3 regions of the Kitasatospora sp. NPDC001603 genome follow, and region 1 is predicted to be linked to each of the others. Evidence: riboswitches for the same ligand, from Rfam matches in the RefSeq annotation. Region 1 holds a riboswitch; each other region holds the start of a gene.
The links. Region 1 has a riboswitch for cyclic di-AMP ahead of ABT263_RS16805 (M23 family metallopeptidase). Riboswitches for the same ligand answer to the same signal wherever they lie in the genome.

Region 1 (4,758 bases):
GCTGCGCGGGGCCCGGCTCTCGTCCTCGGAGGGGGGAAGCCACGGTGAGGTCAGGTCCATGGGGTTTCCCGGCCTTTCCGTCGCCTTGTCGGGCACCCAATTCTTCATACCTCATTTCCGATGCCGGTGAAGGGTGACCCGGACGGCGCACCGGTGCCGGGGTGCGGACGCCGGGCGTGCCCTGCCCGGCCGCTCCGACCGGGTGGTCCGCCGTGGTCCGGCCGGCCCGCCGCGCGGGGTGCGCCGGGTGCGGCGCCCGGCCGGGCGAACTCACGGAGCCCGGGCGCGCGGTGGGGGCGGGGTTCAGGCCCCGGGCCAGTTCCGGAGGCCGCCGGTGAGGAGGGTGATCAGGCGGTCCTGGGTGTCGGAGAGGTTCTCGGCGAGCTGGAACCCGCCGCCGATCGACAGCGAGGCGAAGCCGTGGGCGACCGAGCGGACGGTCCGGGCGGCGTGGACGGCCTCGGAGCCCTCCAGCCCGTAGCCGCGGAGCACCGCGAGGATCACCGCGACCAGCCGGCCGCCCGCCCTGGCCAGGTCGTCGTCCGGCTGCGGGGCCTGCGGCAGCGCGGCGTACCGGTGCGGGTACTCGGTGGCGTAGCCGTGGTAGGCCCGCAGGACGGCGGCGACGGCGTCGTCCCCGCCGCGGCCGACGGCGGCCTCGGCGAGCCGGTCGGCGAGTTCCTCGGTGACCCGGACGGCGATCAGCCGGCGCAGCTCGGCGAGTCCGCCGGTGACGTGCTTGTACAGCGAGGGGGTGGCCACCTGGGCCCGTCCGGCGACGGCGGCCAGGGTGAGGGCCTCGGGGCCCTGTTCGTCGATGAGGGCGAGGGCGTGGTCGACGACCTGCTCGGGGGTCAGTCCGACTCGGGGCATGGTGCGGTCTCCGTGGGCGAGGTAGCGGGCGGGCTCAGGCCGGCGCGGCGAGGTAGCGGGCGGGCTCGGGCCGGCTCGGCGAGGAAGGGGCGGGCTCAGGCCGGCGCGGCGAGGTAGCGGGCGGGCTCGGGCCGGCTCGGCGAGGAAGGGGCGGGCTCGGGCCGGCTCGGCGAGGAAGGGGCGGGCTCAGGCCAGCTCGGCGAGGAAGGGCAGCAGGGCGTCGGCGGTGGCCTGCGGCCGGTCGGCCATCGGGTAGTGCCCGGAGCCCTCGATCATCACCTTGCGGCCGTTCAGCGCGGTGGCCTGCCGGTCGGCGACCAGCTCGGGGTCGGGGAAGTCGGGGTCCTTGGTGCCCATCAGGACCAGCGCCGGGCAGCTCACGGCGGCGGTCCAGCCGTTCGGCGCGGAGTCCCCGCGCACGTAGCCCCGGGTGGCCTGCTTGCGGCCCGGCGTGCGCATCGCGGCGACCAGTCCGTCCACGTAGGCGTCGAAGTCGGCCGGCTTGGGACCGGGGTACGCCATCTTGCGGTGGTAGAGGCCCCAGAACGCGGGCGAGTGCACCAGCAGGACGCCCATCACGCCGAACATCGCGCGCTGCAGCGCGTTCGGCGGCGGGTTCTCGACGAAGGCGTCCACCAGGACGATCCCGGCCACCCGCTCCGGCGCGTCCCCGGCCACCTTGACCACCGTCGCACCGGCGTAGGAGTTGCCGACCAGCGTGGCGCGGTCGATGCCGAGGTGGTCCAGCAGGGCGAGGACGTCGGTGGCGATCGCGGCCGGCGTGTAGTCGTCCCAGGCGATCGAGGACTCGCCGAACCCGCGCAGGTCTAGGGTGATCACCCGGTGGCCCGCGGCCACCAGCAGCGGGCGCAGGTGCCGGTACGCGGCACGGCTGTCGAGCATCCCGGGGAGCAGGACGAGGGGGGCGCCGTCGCCCTGCTCGGTGTCGTCGAAGGCCAGCCGGCCGCCGGGGAGGTCGAGGTACTGGGTGCTGGGGGTGAAGGTGCCGGGCATGGGGGCCTCCTCGGTCCGCGGGGACGGGCTGTCGGCGTTGCGCCGATAGCCATAAAGCTAAGGCTAATAGCCTTAGCCGTCAAGCCCTCGACCCGGCCGGACCCCGGGGTGGCCCCGGTGCCGCGGCTCAGACCCCCTCCACCTTGAACGGGTCGTGCTCGGCGAGCAGCTTCTCCAGCCGCGCCTGGTCCACCCGGGTGACGATCTCGTTGGTCTCCTGCCGGTCCCGGATCACCTTGGCCAGGGTGAAGGCGGAGGTGACGGTGTAGAGCAGGCCGACCGCGAGGAAGGCGCGGGTCCAGCCGCCGACCGGCAGATAGGCGATGCCGACGGCGAGGGCGCTGCCGGAGAGGGCGAAGGAGAGGACGGCCTGGAGGTGGTACGCGGCCGTGGTGCGTGACTGCATCGGTGCGTTCATGGCGCCAGGATGGCCGCGCCGGGAGCGCCGCACATGAGTAGGAGTACTCAAGTGGGGGGCCGTTCGTTGACGTCCCCTCACGTTCGGTAGTGTCAGGTGCCGTCGATCCGCCCAAATCGCCCATCAGGTCACGTACCGTCCGGGTAGTATCCGGCTGTCCCGAACGGACGGCTTGGAATCAGAGGCTCCTAGGATTAACGTTTGATAACGCAGCGCGGTTCGTAACGCCGTACCCAGACGGCACCGTGCGCCGTCGCCTAATCCCGCCGGCCGGCCTCCGGGCAGGCCAGGGAGCCGGGGAACCATGTTCCTTGGGGTGAATCGGCCGGGCCCAGGCCCAGCCGTAGGAGACCTTCCTGCTCCGAACCCGTCAGCTAACCCGGTAGGCGCGAAGGAAGGAAAGGAGCGCGCCTCCGTGGCGTCGTCGCACTCTCCGGCACACCTGCCCGGCTCCCCCGCCGGCACCCAGCTGCTCGACCACCCCTGGCCGCCCGCCCACCCGGGCGAGTTCGGCGGGTCCGGCGTCGAGACCGGGCCGCAGGCCCCCGACAGCAACCGGCACCGGATGCCCCGTCAGACCCGCGGCACCGCCCCGCTGCTCGGCGTCACCGCCGTGGCCGCCACCCTCGGTGCGACCGGCTTCGCCTCCGCCACCCCGGCCGCCGCCCCCGCCGTCGAGGTCCCGGACGAGACCCCGGTCGCGCTCGCCGCGGACCCGGGCCTCGCGCTCGCCGCCCGGATCCAGCAGCAGGCGGACAGCCAGCGCACCGCCGCCGAGGAGGGCGCCCGCCTGCAGGCCGCCAAGGAGGCCGAGGTCAAGCGCGCGGCCCAGCAGCAGGAGGCCAAGCGGGCCGCGGAGGAGGCCGAGAAGGCCAAGCTCGCCGCCATCGAGCTGCCGGTGCGCGACTACCACCTCTCGGCCCACTACGGCCAGAGCGCCTCCTACTGGGCCCACCTGCACACCGGCCTGGACTTCGCCGCCGACACCGGCACCCCGGTCTACGCGGTCGGCCAGGGCACCATCACCTCGGCCGGCTGGGCCGGGTCGTACGGCTACCGGATCGTCGAGACGCTGCCCGACGGCACCGAGATCTGGTACTGCCACCTCTCCTCGATCATCAAGGGCTCCGGCAAGGTCGTCCCCGGCCAGCAGCTCGGCAAGGTGGGGGCCACCGGCAACGTCACCGGCCCGCACCTGCACCTGGAGGTCCGCCCCGGCGGCGGTGCCCCGGTCGACCCGGAGAGCTGGTTCGAGCAGCGCGGCGTGACGCCCTGACCGGCGTCGCCTTCTGACAGCCCGCCGCGGTGCCCCGGTCGTCGTCACGACGGCCGGGGCACCGTCGCGTCTCAGGCCCCGGCGGCCGCGCCGGCCCCGCCCGGCCGGTCGGCGGACCCGTGCCCGTGCCCGTCCCCGGGCGCGTAGCCGTACTCGTCCCCGGGCTCGTCGTCCCCGTACTCCCCGGCGTCCTCCGCCTCGCCGGGTGCCCCGGGCAGCTGCGCCAGGTACGCGTCGATCTCCTCCTGGCCCGGCTCCGGGGCCAGCTCCGGGAACTCCTCCACCAGCAGCCGCGGCAGCCCCGGCACCGTCCACTCGCCGAAGAGGTCCAGCGCGGCCTCGACGGCGGCCTCCTCGAACGCCCCGAAGTCCCCGGCCAGCTCGTCGGGCATCGGCCGGCCCTGCGCGGTGAGCTCCTCCAGGTTGCGGTAGCTGCGCCGCATCAGCCCCTGCTCCAGCAGCCGCCGGGCACCGTCGGTGGCCATCCCGACGCTGAGCGGCCGGGCGCCGTCCCAGCCCCCGTCGTCCACCGGGTCCAGCGCGCCCGTCGCCTCCAGCCGCTCGTAGGCGGCCGCCCGGTCCTCCGGCGCCAGCTCCCGGAACGCCTCCAGCCAGGCCCGGACCGCCGCCCCGTCGGCCGGGTCCACCCCGTCCGCCCGCAGCAGCAGCGTGTACAGCCGGGGCCAGGTCACCAGGTCGGCGCGGCGCAGCAGCCCGGCGGCCACCTCGCCCTGCCACTCGGCCTCCGCGTGCAGCCGCTCCTGCCGCTTGGCGTTCAGCCGCTTCGCCGCCCGCTGGTGGTCGATCAGCAGCCGCACCGCGGCGCCGTACGCCAGCGGGTCCTGCTCCGGCTCGGGCTGGACGTACAGGTAGAGCCGCTCGTACAGCAGTTGTTCCACGGCGTCCGAGGTCAGCTCCGGCCAGCCGTCACGCATCCTGCCCTCACCCAGCTCCAGCAGCGCCAGCACCGCCCGCACCGGCGCCTCGGCCACCGGCGGGTGGCCGTGCGCCTGCGCCCAGGCGAGCAGTTCGGCGGCTTTGGTGCGCGGGGCGAGCCGCAGGTCTTCTTCTTCCATGTCACGTAAGGTAACCGGAAAGCCCGGGTAGGGTCGGCAGGCATGGTCCCCGTCCGACTCACCGGCCCCCGCCTGGCCATCCGCGAGTTCCACCACAGCGC
Region 2 (4,758 bases), on a different contig from region 1:
ATCCGCCGGGAGCAGTCCGGGCTGGGCGCCGGCACCGGGGTCGAGTGGCTGGCGAGCCCCGAGGGCACCCTGGTCTTCCGCCGCGGCTCCTTCGTCTGCACGGTGAACACCACCGCCGAGCCGGTGCGGATACCCGTGCCGGGCCGGCTGCTGCTGTCCTCCGCGGACGCCGCGCCGGAGGCCGCCGGCGCCGGCGGCGAAGCGGTTCTCGGACCGGACAGCACCGACTGGTGGGCGGTCTGACGTGGTTGCAATAGGCTCTGGGACCGTGACTACGGCGCGACTATCAGACATCGCGGCGCAGGCGGGGGTCAGCGAAGCCACCGTCTCCCGCGTACTCAACGGCAAGGCGAACGTTTCCGCCGCCACCCGGCAGACCGTGCTGGCGGCGCTGGACGTGCTCGGCTACGAGCGGCCGACCAGGCTGCGCCAGCGCAGTGCGGGACTGATCGGGCTGATCACCCCGGAACTGAGCAACCCGATCTTCCCCGCGCTGGCCCAGGTGATCGAGCAGGTGCTGAGCCGGCACGGGTACACCCCGGTGCTCTGCACCCAGACGCCCGGCGGCTCCACCGAGGACGAACTGGTGGAGATGCTGGTCGACCGGGGCGTGGCGGGCATCGTGTTCGTCTCCGGCCTGCACGCGGACACCACCGCCGACCACGACCGGTACGCCCGGCTGACCGGCCGGCAGGTGCCGTTCGTCCTGATCAACGGCTTCAGCGAGAAGATCGACGCGCCGTTCATCTCGCCGGACGACCGGGCCGCGATGTGGATGGCCGTCCAGCACCTGGCCGAGCTCGGCCACGAGCGGATCGGCCTCGCGGTCGGGCAGAAGCGGTACGTCCCGGTGCTGCGGAAGATCGAGGGCTTCACGGCGGCCCTGCGGGAGGTCCTCGGCCGGACCGAGGAGCAGGCCCGGGAGCTCGTCCACCACACGCTGTTCAGCGTGGAGGGCGGGCACGCGGCGGCCGGCGCACTGCTCGACAAGGGCTGTACGGCGATCGTCTGCGGCAGCGACATGATGGCGCTCGGCGCGATCCGCGCGGTGCGCCAGCGGGGGCTGTCCGTGCCGCAGGACGTCTCGGTGGTCGGGTTCGACGACTCGCCGCTGATAGCTTTCACCGAGCCGCCGCTGACCACCATCCGCCAGCCGGTCGAGGCGATGGCCACCGCCGCCGTCGACGCCCTGCTGGAGGAGGTCGGCGCGAACGCCGCCCAGCGCGGTGAGTTCATGTTCCAGCCGGAGCTGGTGATGCGCGGTTCCACGGGCGCCTGCGCCCGCTGAGACGACGACCGGGGCCCCGGAGGACGATCCAGTCCTCCGGGGCCCCGTCCTGTCCGCCCTCAGCCCTCCTGCGCGGTCGGGCGCTGCTGCCCGGTCCGCTGCCCGTCGGCGGCCTCGCCGGTCCGGCTCTCGGTGCGCCGCCCCCGGGCGAGGTAGTCGCGCAGGATCAGCTCCACCGCGTCCTGCGGGTTCCTGGTGCCGGAGAGCATCATCGCGTCGATCGCGAGATTGGCGTCGAGCGTGACGGTGACCTGGGCCATGTGACTCCTCCTCGGGTGCGGAGCAGCAGCATGCCCGCCCGGGCCGAGGTTTGGCCATGCCCGGGCCCGCGCCGTCCCGCGCGCGGGCGTGCCGGAGCCCCCGGGGAGGAGCGACCAGACTCTCCCCGGGGGCTGCGGCGGACGGCGCGGACCGCGTGCGGACCGCGCGCGGGATCAGACCCGGCCGGCGAAGTCCGGGGCCCAGTTGGCGATGGTCTGGGTCCGCACGCCCACGCTCGGGTTGGCGGCCTCGACGTACTTGCCGTCGCCGATGTAGAGCGCGACGTGGTAGACGCCCGAGTCCTGGCCGTTGTTGGACCAGAACAGCAGGTCGCCGGCCTTGAGGGCGTCCAGCGAGACGTGGGTGCTGGCGGCGGCCTGGTCGGCGGCGACCCGCGGGACGGAGACGCCCGCGGCGCGCAGCGCGGCCTGGGTCAGGCCGGAGCAGTCCCAACCGCCGTTGCCGGTACCGCCGTAGACGTAGGCCTGGCCGACCTTCGACTGGGCGAAGGAGACCGCGGCGGCCATGCTGCCGGTGGCGGCCTGGGCCGGCGCCTCGGCCGACGCCTGGGCGGCGGGCTTGGCGGCCGGAGCCTGGGTCTGCGCGGCCGGCTTGGTGGCGGTCGCGGTGGAGCCGTCGGCCTTGCCGGTGGCGCCCGAGGAGCGGTTGAACCAGTCGAAGCCCTGGCCGGACTCGTCCGAGGCCCGGGTCTTCGCGCGGTCGCCCAGGCTCAGGTGCTGGCCCGGGTAGATGACGTGCGGGCCGTCGCCGAGGGTGCCGCGGTTGAGCTCGTAGAGCCGCTCCCAGCCGCCCTGGACGTTGTTCTTGTCGGCGATCGAGGAGAGCCAGTCGCCCGCGACCACGGTGTAGTCGGAGGAGGCCTGCGTGTCCTGGCGGTACTGCTGCCAGTTCCGGCCCTGCGACTGCTGGGCGGAGTCGGCGGCGGCCGGGGTCTCGGCGGCCTTCGGGGCGGCCTTGGGCGCGGCCGGCTTGGCGGCGGGGGCGGGGGTCTGCGCCGGGGCCGGGGCGGCCTTCGGGGCGGCCGGCTTGGCGGCGGTCGCGGTGTCGACGGCGGCCGGGGTGCCGCCCTTGGTCAGACCGGCCTGGACGGAGCAGACGGGCCAGGCGCCGGGGCCCTGGACGGCGAGCACCTTCTCGGCGACCGCGATCTGCTGGTCCTTGGTGGCGAGGTCGGCACGCGCGGCGTAGCTGGTGCCGCCGAACGCCGCCCAGGTGGAGTTGGTGAACTGGAGGCCGCCGTAGAAGCCGTTGCCGGTGTTGATGCTCCAGTTGCCGGTGCTCTCGCACTGGGCGACCTTGTCCCAGGTGGCGACCGAGGCGGCCGAGGCGGAGCCGGCGGTGAGGCAGGGGATGGTGAGGCCGATACCGACGACGCCGAGGGTGGCGATCGCTCGGCGGGTGCGGCCGGACAGGCGGGTGCCGTTGGTGGGCAGCATGGTGACGCGGTCCTCTCCCACGCCTGCGAGGTGAGCTGTCGGATTCGGGCTGGAGTTGCCCGGCCGCGCTGTGGACGCGGCTTCACCCCTAGCCCCGAACCGGTACGAACCGGTCCCGGGCGACTTACCTGTGGTTCCCCCGCTCCTGCCGTGGTGCGTTCTGCGCTGCCAGCGCACCCGACGGCAGGACTCGGCGTTGCGGGTGGGCTGGGTCCGTGTGGCCACGAACGGGGAGCACGTTAAGCAGACTTAAGTTCAAACCGCAAACATGTGTGACGGCCATCACAGTTTATGAAGAGCGTGCTAAATGGCTGTCCACCATGATCAGAAATGACCGATTTCGAGCAACGCCCGTCGGAGTAACGGCAACTGCCTATGCTTCAGGGCATCAGGACCGACGCGGCCGTCTGGGGGGAGGGCTTCGCAGCGATGGTCATGGACGAGGGTCCGGAGGCCGGTGCGCCGGCCGAGCGGCCGCGTGGAACGCACCGCCGGGCAAAACACCGCAGAGCGGACATCCCGCCGGCCGAGCCCCGAACTCCCCTGCCCCGGCGGACGATGCTGCGCTGGCTCGCCGTCGGCACGGTCTTCGCGGCGGTCGGCGGCGAGGAGGCACTGCGGCGCTCCCTGGACGGCCGCTCCTCGCCCGTCGCCGCCGCGGAGGGCTCCGCCACGGGGCCGGGAGCGGACCCGGCCGCGGGGCACGGGCACGGCGCCGCGTCGCCCCCCGGGACGCCCGGGGGTGCCACCGAGGGCGCCCCCGCCGGGGGCACGGCCGCGCCCGGGCAGCCCACCGCCGGAGCCGCCCCCGCACCCACCCCCGACCAGGGCGGCCGCCCCTGGTCGGACCCGGCCGGCTGGGGCGGCCGGGTCCCCGGACCGCAGAGTGCCGTCCGGATCACCGACCGGGTGCTGCTCGACGCCGACGCCGCGATCGGCTCGCTGCTGGTCGAGCCGGGCGGTGCGCTCACCTTCGCCGCCGACCGCAGCCTCACCCTCGCCGCCGCGGGCAACGTCGAGATCCGCGGCACCCTCGCGCTCGCCCCCGAGGGCGCCGCCGTGCACACCGTGCGCTTCCCCGCCGTCGACGAGCGGCGCTTCCGGGGGGACGGCATGAAGGTGGTCGACACCGACGTCGGCCTCTGGGTCACCGGCGCCGGGTACCTGCGGCTGGACGGCGCGGCCAAGACCGCCTGGGTGCGCGCCGACCGGGCACTCGCGGCGGGCGACACCACCGTCAGCCTGGCCGCGCCGCCCACCGGTTGGCTGCCCGGCGACGAACTGGCCGTCACCCCGACCGGCCCGCCGGGCGAGGACGGCTTCTCCACCCGTTACGACCTCGCCGTCGTCCGGTCCGTCAGCGGATCCACCGTCACCCTGGAGGCGCCGCTGACGTACGCGCACCCCCGGGTGGCCGCCGGAGGGGGCGTCACGGTCGGCGCCGAGGTGCTCAACCTGACCCGCAGCGTGCGGATCGAGGGCACCGCCGAGGGCCGCGCCCACGTCCACCTCACCACCTCCCGCCGGGCCGACCTGCGGCACGCGGCGCTGCGCTGGGTCGGCCCGCGCACCGACACCGCGGAGTCCTGGAAGGGCCCGGACGGCAGCGCCCCGGTGACCGCCCCGGTGCTGGGCCGGTACGGGCTGCACTTCCACATGCTGGGCGACACCACCCGGGGCACCGTCGTCGAGGGCCTGGTGGTCCGCGACGCGGGGAGCCACGCCTTCGTCCCGCACGCCAGCCACGGCATC
Region 3 (4,758 bases), on a different contig from region 1:
GTCGAGCCCGCCGAGCCCGGCCACCGCCTCGGCCACGCCCGCGCGGACGGCGGCCTCGTCCGAGATGTCCACGACCGAGGTCGTCAACCGGTCGGCGGTCCCGTCACCGGTCGCCCGGTCCAGGGTGGCCTTCAGGCCGTCCTCGTTGACGTCGACCGCGACGACCCGCCCGCCCTCGGCGAGGATCCGGTGCACGGTGGCCCGGCCGATGCCCGAGCCGCCGCCGGTGATCAGGACGTTCCGTCCGCTGAAGCGCTCCATGGTGGTTCTCCGTTCGTTCGTGGTCTCGCGACCTCGATTGACACGGTACGCCGAAGTGGCACATCGTGCCAATGAGTCGTGGCGGGCCAAAGTGGCACGATGTGCCATACCGGTTCGGCTCGACGGTCATACCGCTGACCGCCCGGTGCGGAACGCCGCCGAGGTGCGCCCGCGCCACCACGGCACGCCGCGCCACCTGGGCGTGTCACGCCACTTTGACGCGACACGCCATCACGGCACGCCGCGCCATCCGTGCGTGTCACGCCGTCCTGGCACAACACGTCACCCCGGCATGTCCCGCCACCCGGGCGTGTCACGCCACTCCGGCGCGACACGCCTTCCTGGCACAACACGCCATCCCGGCACGTCCCGCCACCCGGGCGTGTCACGCCACTCCGGCGCGACACGCCTTCCTGGCACAACACGCCATCCCGGCACGTCGCGCCACCAGGTGCGTCGGTCCGCGTACGCTGAGTGCCGTGATCGGACGCCCTACCCTGAACCAGCGCCGCCGTGACACCACCCGGCTGGAGATCGCCCGTACCGCCGCCGCGCTCTTCGCCGAGCGCGGGGCCGAGGCGACCACCGCCGAGGAGATCGCGCTCGCCTCCGGCATCTCGGTGCGCACCTTCTACCGCTACTTCTCCGTGAAGGAGGACGCCGTCGCCCCGCTGCTGGCGGCCGGCGGCCGGCGCTGGGTGCTGCTCTTCGCGGAGAGCTCGGCCGATCTGCCGGTCCGCGAGGCGCTGGAGCGTTCGGCGGTCGAGTCGCTGACGCCATCCGACACTCCGGCCGTGGAGGCCATGCACTGGACCCGCGACCTGCTGCGCGATCCCCGGCTCGACTCGGTCTGGCAGCGGGTGCACGCCGACTCGGAGGAGCGGCTGCGCGCGGTGCTCACCGCCCGCTGCCCCCGGGGCACCGACGAGCTGGAGATCCGGCTCGCGGCCGCCGCCGCGACCACCGCCATCCGGGTGGCCCTGGAGGAGTGGGCCTTCTCCGACGCCCCCGCCGCCGGGCCCGGTTCGCCCCAGGAGCTGGGCGCCCGGTGCATGCGCGAACTGACCGCCGGTCTGCGCCTCTGGAGCAGCGTCAGCTGAGGCGACCTCAGCCCGGCCCACCCGCCACAGCGCCGGCCGCGGCGCCGGCCACATCGCCCGCCACTCCGCTCGTGCCAGCCCGCTCTCCCGCGGTTCCGGCACCGCCCCGGCCGCTATACCCGCTGGTCGGCGGGTCCACGGGGGCCCGGCGGGCCGCTAGGGTTGTTGATCGCGCCTCGGTGGTGGCTTCCGTGGTGGACGGGGGAACCGGGGCGGCCGTTCCGGTTGTCCTGACAGTTGTCCTGACAACGGGGGCGGGGGAGTTCGAGGCGTGGGAGCAAGTAGGACATGGGTCTGACGAGCCACAAGGTGCTGGCGCTGACCGTATTGATCGCCGTCGTGATGATGGCCGGCACGGTCTGGCTGTGGCCGAGACTGTCGAAGACGACCTGGCAGGCGGTGCTCGGCCGGATCGGCGCGCTGCTCGCCACCCAGCTCACCGTGCTCGCCGCGCTGGGCCTGGTGGCCAACAACTACTTCGCCTTCTACAGTAGTTGGGACGATCTGCTCGGCACCGGCGACAACGGCCCGGTCGTCATCCAGAACAAGGCGGACGCCTCCGGGCGCCTCCAGGTGGAGACCATCGGGCACGCGTCGGTCCAGGGCGGCGGGGCGCTCGGTCGCGACCCCAAGCAGTCCGGCGAGATCCGCGAGGTCCGGATCGACGGCGCCGGCACCCGGCTCTCCACCGACGGGTACGTCTACCTGCCGCCGCAGTACTTCCAGCCGGAGTACGCGCAGAAGCAGTTCCCGGCGGTGATCGTGAGCACCGGCTTCCCCGGGATCGCGAAGAACCTGGTGACCCGGCTGAACTACCCGGGCGCGGCGCTCAAGCTGCTCCAGGAGGGTCGGATGCAGCCGACCGTGATGGTGCTGATGCGCCCCTCGCCCGCACTCCCGCAGGACACCGAGTGCGAGGACATCCCGGGTGGCGCGCAGTCGGAGACGTACTTCACCAAGGACGTCCCGGCCGCGATCCAGGCGACCTACCGGGTCTCCTCGGACCCGCAGGCCTGGGGCTTCATGGGCAACTCGACCGGCGGCTACTGCGCCCTCAAGCTCGCCATGCGGCACCCGGAGGTCTTCCCGACCGCCGTCTCGCTCTCCGGCTACTACCAGGCCGCCGACGACCCGACCACCGGCGACCTCTTCCGGGGCAGCCAGCAGCGTCGCAACGAGGCGGACCTGATGTGGCGGCTGAAGAACCTGCCGCAGCCCGAGGTGTCCGTCCTGCTGGCCGGGACCAGGGAGGGCGACGGCGACTACCGCCGGGACACCGAGGCCTTCGTGGCGGCCGCGCACGCGCCCATGAAGGTCTCCTACAGCATGATGAAGACCGGCGGCCACAACTTCGAGACCTGGAGCAGGCTGCTGCCGTCCTCGCTGGAGTGGCTCTCCCAGCACCTCAAGGTGCCGAGCCACACGGTCTGACCGCCGCCGGGCCCGCCCGCCCGGCCAGCACGCCCGGATACCAGCGCGCGCGGCGGCCCCGGACCGGTCTCAGGCCACCGGCTCCAGGGTCCCGGTGTGCAGCTCGCCGACCCGGCCGCCCTCGCCCTCGTACGTCCAGAACGCGCGCACCGTCAGCCTGCCGAGGTCCATCACGTGGCTGACGGTGATGCCGCTCTGCTCGGTCCAGCTGACGAAGTACAGCTCCGGCCCGATCTCGGCGATGTGCAGCGCGACGTCCTCCCACTGACCCGCCGACTCGCCGAGGCCCTCCCAGCGCAGCCGCTTGCCGTCGGGCGAGTAGGCGTTGCGGAAGGCCGCGCCGTTGTCGACCTGGAAGAGGTAGGTACGGCCGGCGAAGGCGGGCAGGGGCGCGGTCATGGCGGAGCGGGTCCTCGTCTCTCGTCTGTGCGGTACGGCTGGACTCCCAACCTATCCGACCGGCCGACCTTCGCGGCGGACATGCGGGCACCCGGCCACGGAGCGGACACCGGGCCGGCGCCGCGCCCGCCCCGGCGCCGCGCCCACCCCGGCCGGACCTCCGCCACCCGCTCGCCGGCCCGCCGCCGACCCCCTCGGCCGCCCCGGCCGCCGCCCCACGCCCCGCCCCGCCTCCAACTGATCAACTTCCCCGGTGACTTGATCCACTCCGGACGGCTCCCACTGTGAGCTGCGCGACAACACCCCCTGTCGGCTTGTCGACATTCGAGCGGCCTGCCTAGCCTGCACGAGTCCGTCTTCGCGGACCCCGCCGTCGGGACGCCGAGTCCTGTCCACCCGCCGGTCGGCAGTCGAGCACCGCAGCGGACGGGAGCGGGGGACCCAGGTCAGTGCCCGGCCCACGCGCCCGCGCGTGCGGACCGAGGCTAGGGGTGAAGCCGCTCCCACAGGCGGCCGGGCAACCTCAGCCCGAACCCGACAGCTCACCTCGCAGGCGTCTACAGAGGACACCGCCATGCAGCAGCCTGCCCGGCGCGCGACGCCGCGCCACGCCCGCCCCTCCCACCGAGGCCGCAAGGCCGCCTTCGCCGCCACCGGAGCGCTCGCCATCAGCGGCGCCGGCCTGCTCGGCGTCCCGGCGCTCACCGGCGCCCAGGCGGCCACCGCGCCGACCGTCACCCAGGACCGGCTCGCCCCGGCCACCATGGTCGCGGGCAAGGCCACCACGGCCGCGCTGACCGTCCACTCCTCGTCCTGCTTCACGGCCAGGACCGTCGGGGTCGGCGTCCGCGACGCGGCCGGGCACAACCTCGACTTCCCCGGCAACGTCTCCAACGCGCAGATCTGCCCCAGCGGCCTGTCGATCACCACCGGTGCCCGAACCCTGCCCGCCGGGACGTACACCCAGTTCGGCTTCTGGCAGGACCTCGGCGGTGCCTGGCACAACCTGCCCTCGCGCCAGCTCGCGGTCTCCGACGCGACCGTCGCGCCCACCCCGAGCCCGACCGCCACCCCCAAGCCCACCCCGACGCCGACGCCCACCGCGACCGCCACCCCGTCGACCCCGGCCACCGGCGCCCCGGCCACCGGCGCCCCGGTCGCCGGGAAGTCGCTGACCTGGTCGGACGAGTTCAACGGCCCGATCGCCTACGGTTCGCGCTGGACGGGCGACAAGAGCAGCGCCTACCACTACGGCAACCACAACCCGGACGACAACAAGCTCGACTGGTTGAACAAGAACAACGTCTCGGTGGCCGGCGGCGTCGCCACCTTCACCGCCAAGCCGGGCGCCAACACGCTGGAGAACGGCAAGAAGTCCTGGGACACCGGGCTGCTCACCACCGAGTACTCCAGCGAGGGCTTCCAGGTGAAGACCGGCGACTACGCCGAGACCCGGGTCAAGCTCCCCGCCGGTACGGGCGCCTGGCCGGCGCTGTGGACCTGGAAGAACGGCAACGGGGAGATCGACTCCTTCGAGTACCACCCCGACAACCCGAACCTGCTGGAG

Region 2: linked by a shared signal. The riboswitch ahead of ABT263_RS34650 (transglycosylase family protein) and the one ahead of ABT263_RS16805 (M23 family metallopeptidase) in region 1 are both predicted to bind cyclic di-AMP.
Region 3: linked by a shared signal. The riboswitch ahead of ABT263_RS16700 (glycoside hydrolase family 16 protein) and the one ahead of ABT263_RS16805 (M23 family metallopeptidase) in region 1 are both predicted to bind cyclic di-AMP.

What each region holds. Positions count from the first base shown of each region.
Region 1 is NZ_JBEPAA010000023.1:23,434-28,191, reverse strand. It holds gene ABT263_RS16825 (SpoIIE family protein phosphatase) at 1-60, opposite strand, end outside; gene ABT263_RS16820 (TetR/AcrR family transcriptional regulator) at 304-873, opposite strand; gene ABT263_RS16815 (alpha/beta fold hydrolase) at 1,060-1,887, opposite strand; gene ABT263_RS16810 (YiaA/YiaB family inner membrane protein) at 2,015-2,305, opposite strand; cyclic di-AMP (ydaO/yuaA leader) riboswitch at 2,550-2,708, shown strand; gene ABT263_RS16805 (M23 family metallopeptidase) at 2,721-3,581, shown strand; gene ABT263_RS16800 (hypothetical protein) at 3,653-4,657, opposite strand; gene ABT263_RS16795 (GNAT family N-acetyltransferase) at 4,700-4,758, shown strand, end outside.
Region 2 is NZ_JBEPAA010000096.1:16,139-20,896, reverse strand. It holds gene ABT263_RS34665 (glycoside hydrolase family 13 protein) at 1-243, shown strand, start outside; gene ABT263_RS34660 (LacI family DNA-binding transcriptional regulator) at 269-1,288, shown strand; gene ABT263_RS34655 (hypothetical protein) at 1,348-1,548, opposite strand; gene ABT263_RS34650 (transglycosylase family protein) at 1,723-3,027, opposite strand; cyclic di-AMP (ydaO/yuaA leader) riboswitch at 3,014-3,138, opposite strand; gene ABT263_RS34645 (hypothetical protein) at 3,565-4,758, shown strand, end outside.
Region 3 is NZ_JBEPAA010000022.1:106,489-111,246, forward strand. It holds gene ABT263_RS16680 (SDR family NAD(P)-dependent oxidoreductase) at 1-261, opposite strand, end outside; gene ABT263_RS16685 (TetR family transcriptional regulator) at 741-1,361, shown strand; gene ABT263_RS16690 (alpha/beta hydrolase) at 1,650-2,792, shown strand; gene ABT263_RS16695 (MoaF-related domain-containing protein) at 2,862-3,191, opposite strand; cyclic di-AMP (ydaO/yuaA leader) riboswitch at 3,637-3,761, shown strand; gene ABT263_RS16700 (glycoside hydrolase family 16 protein) at 3,766-4,758, shown strand, end outside.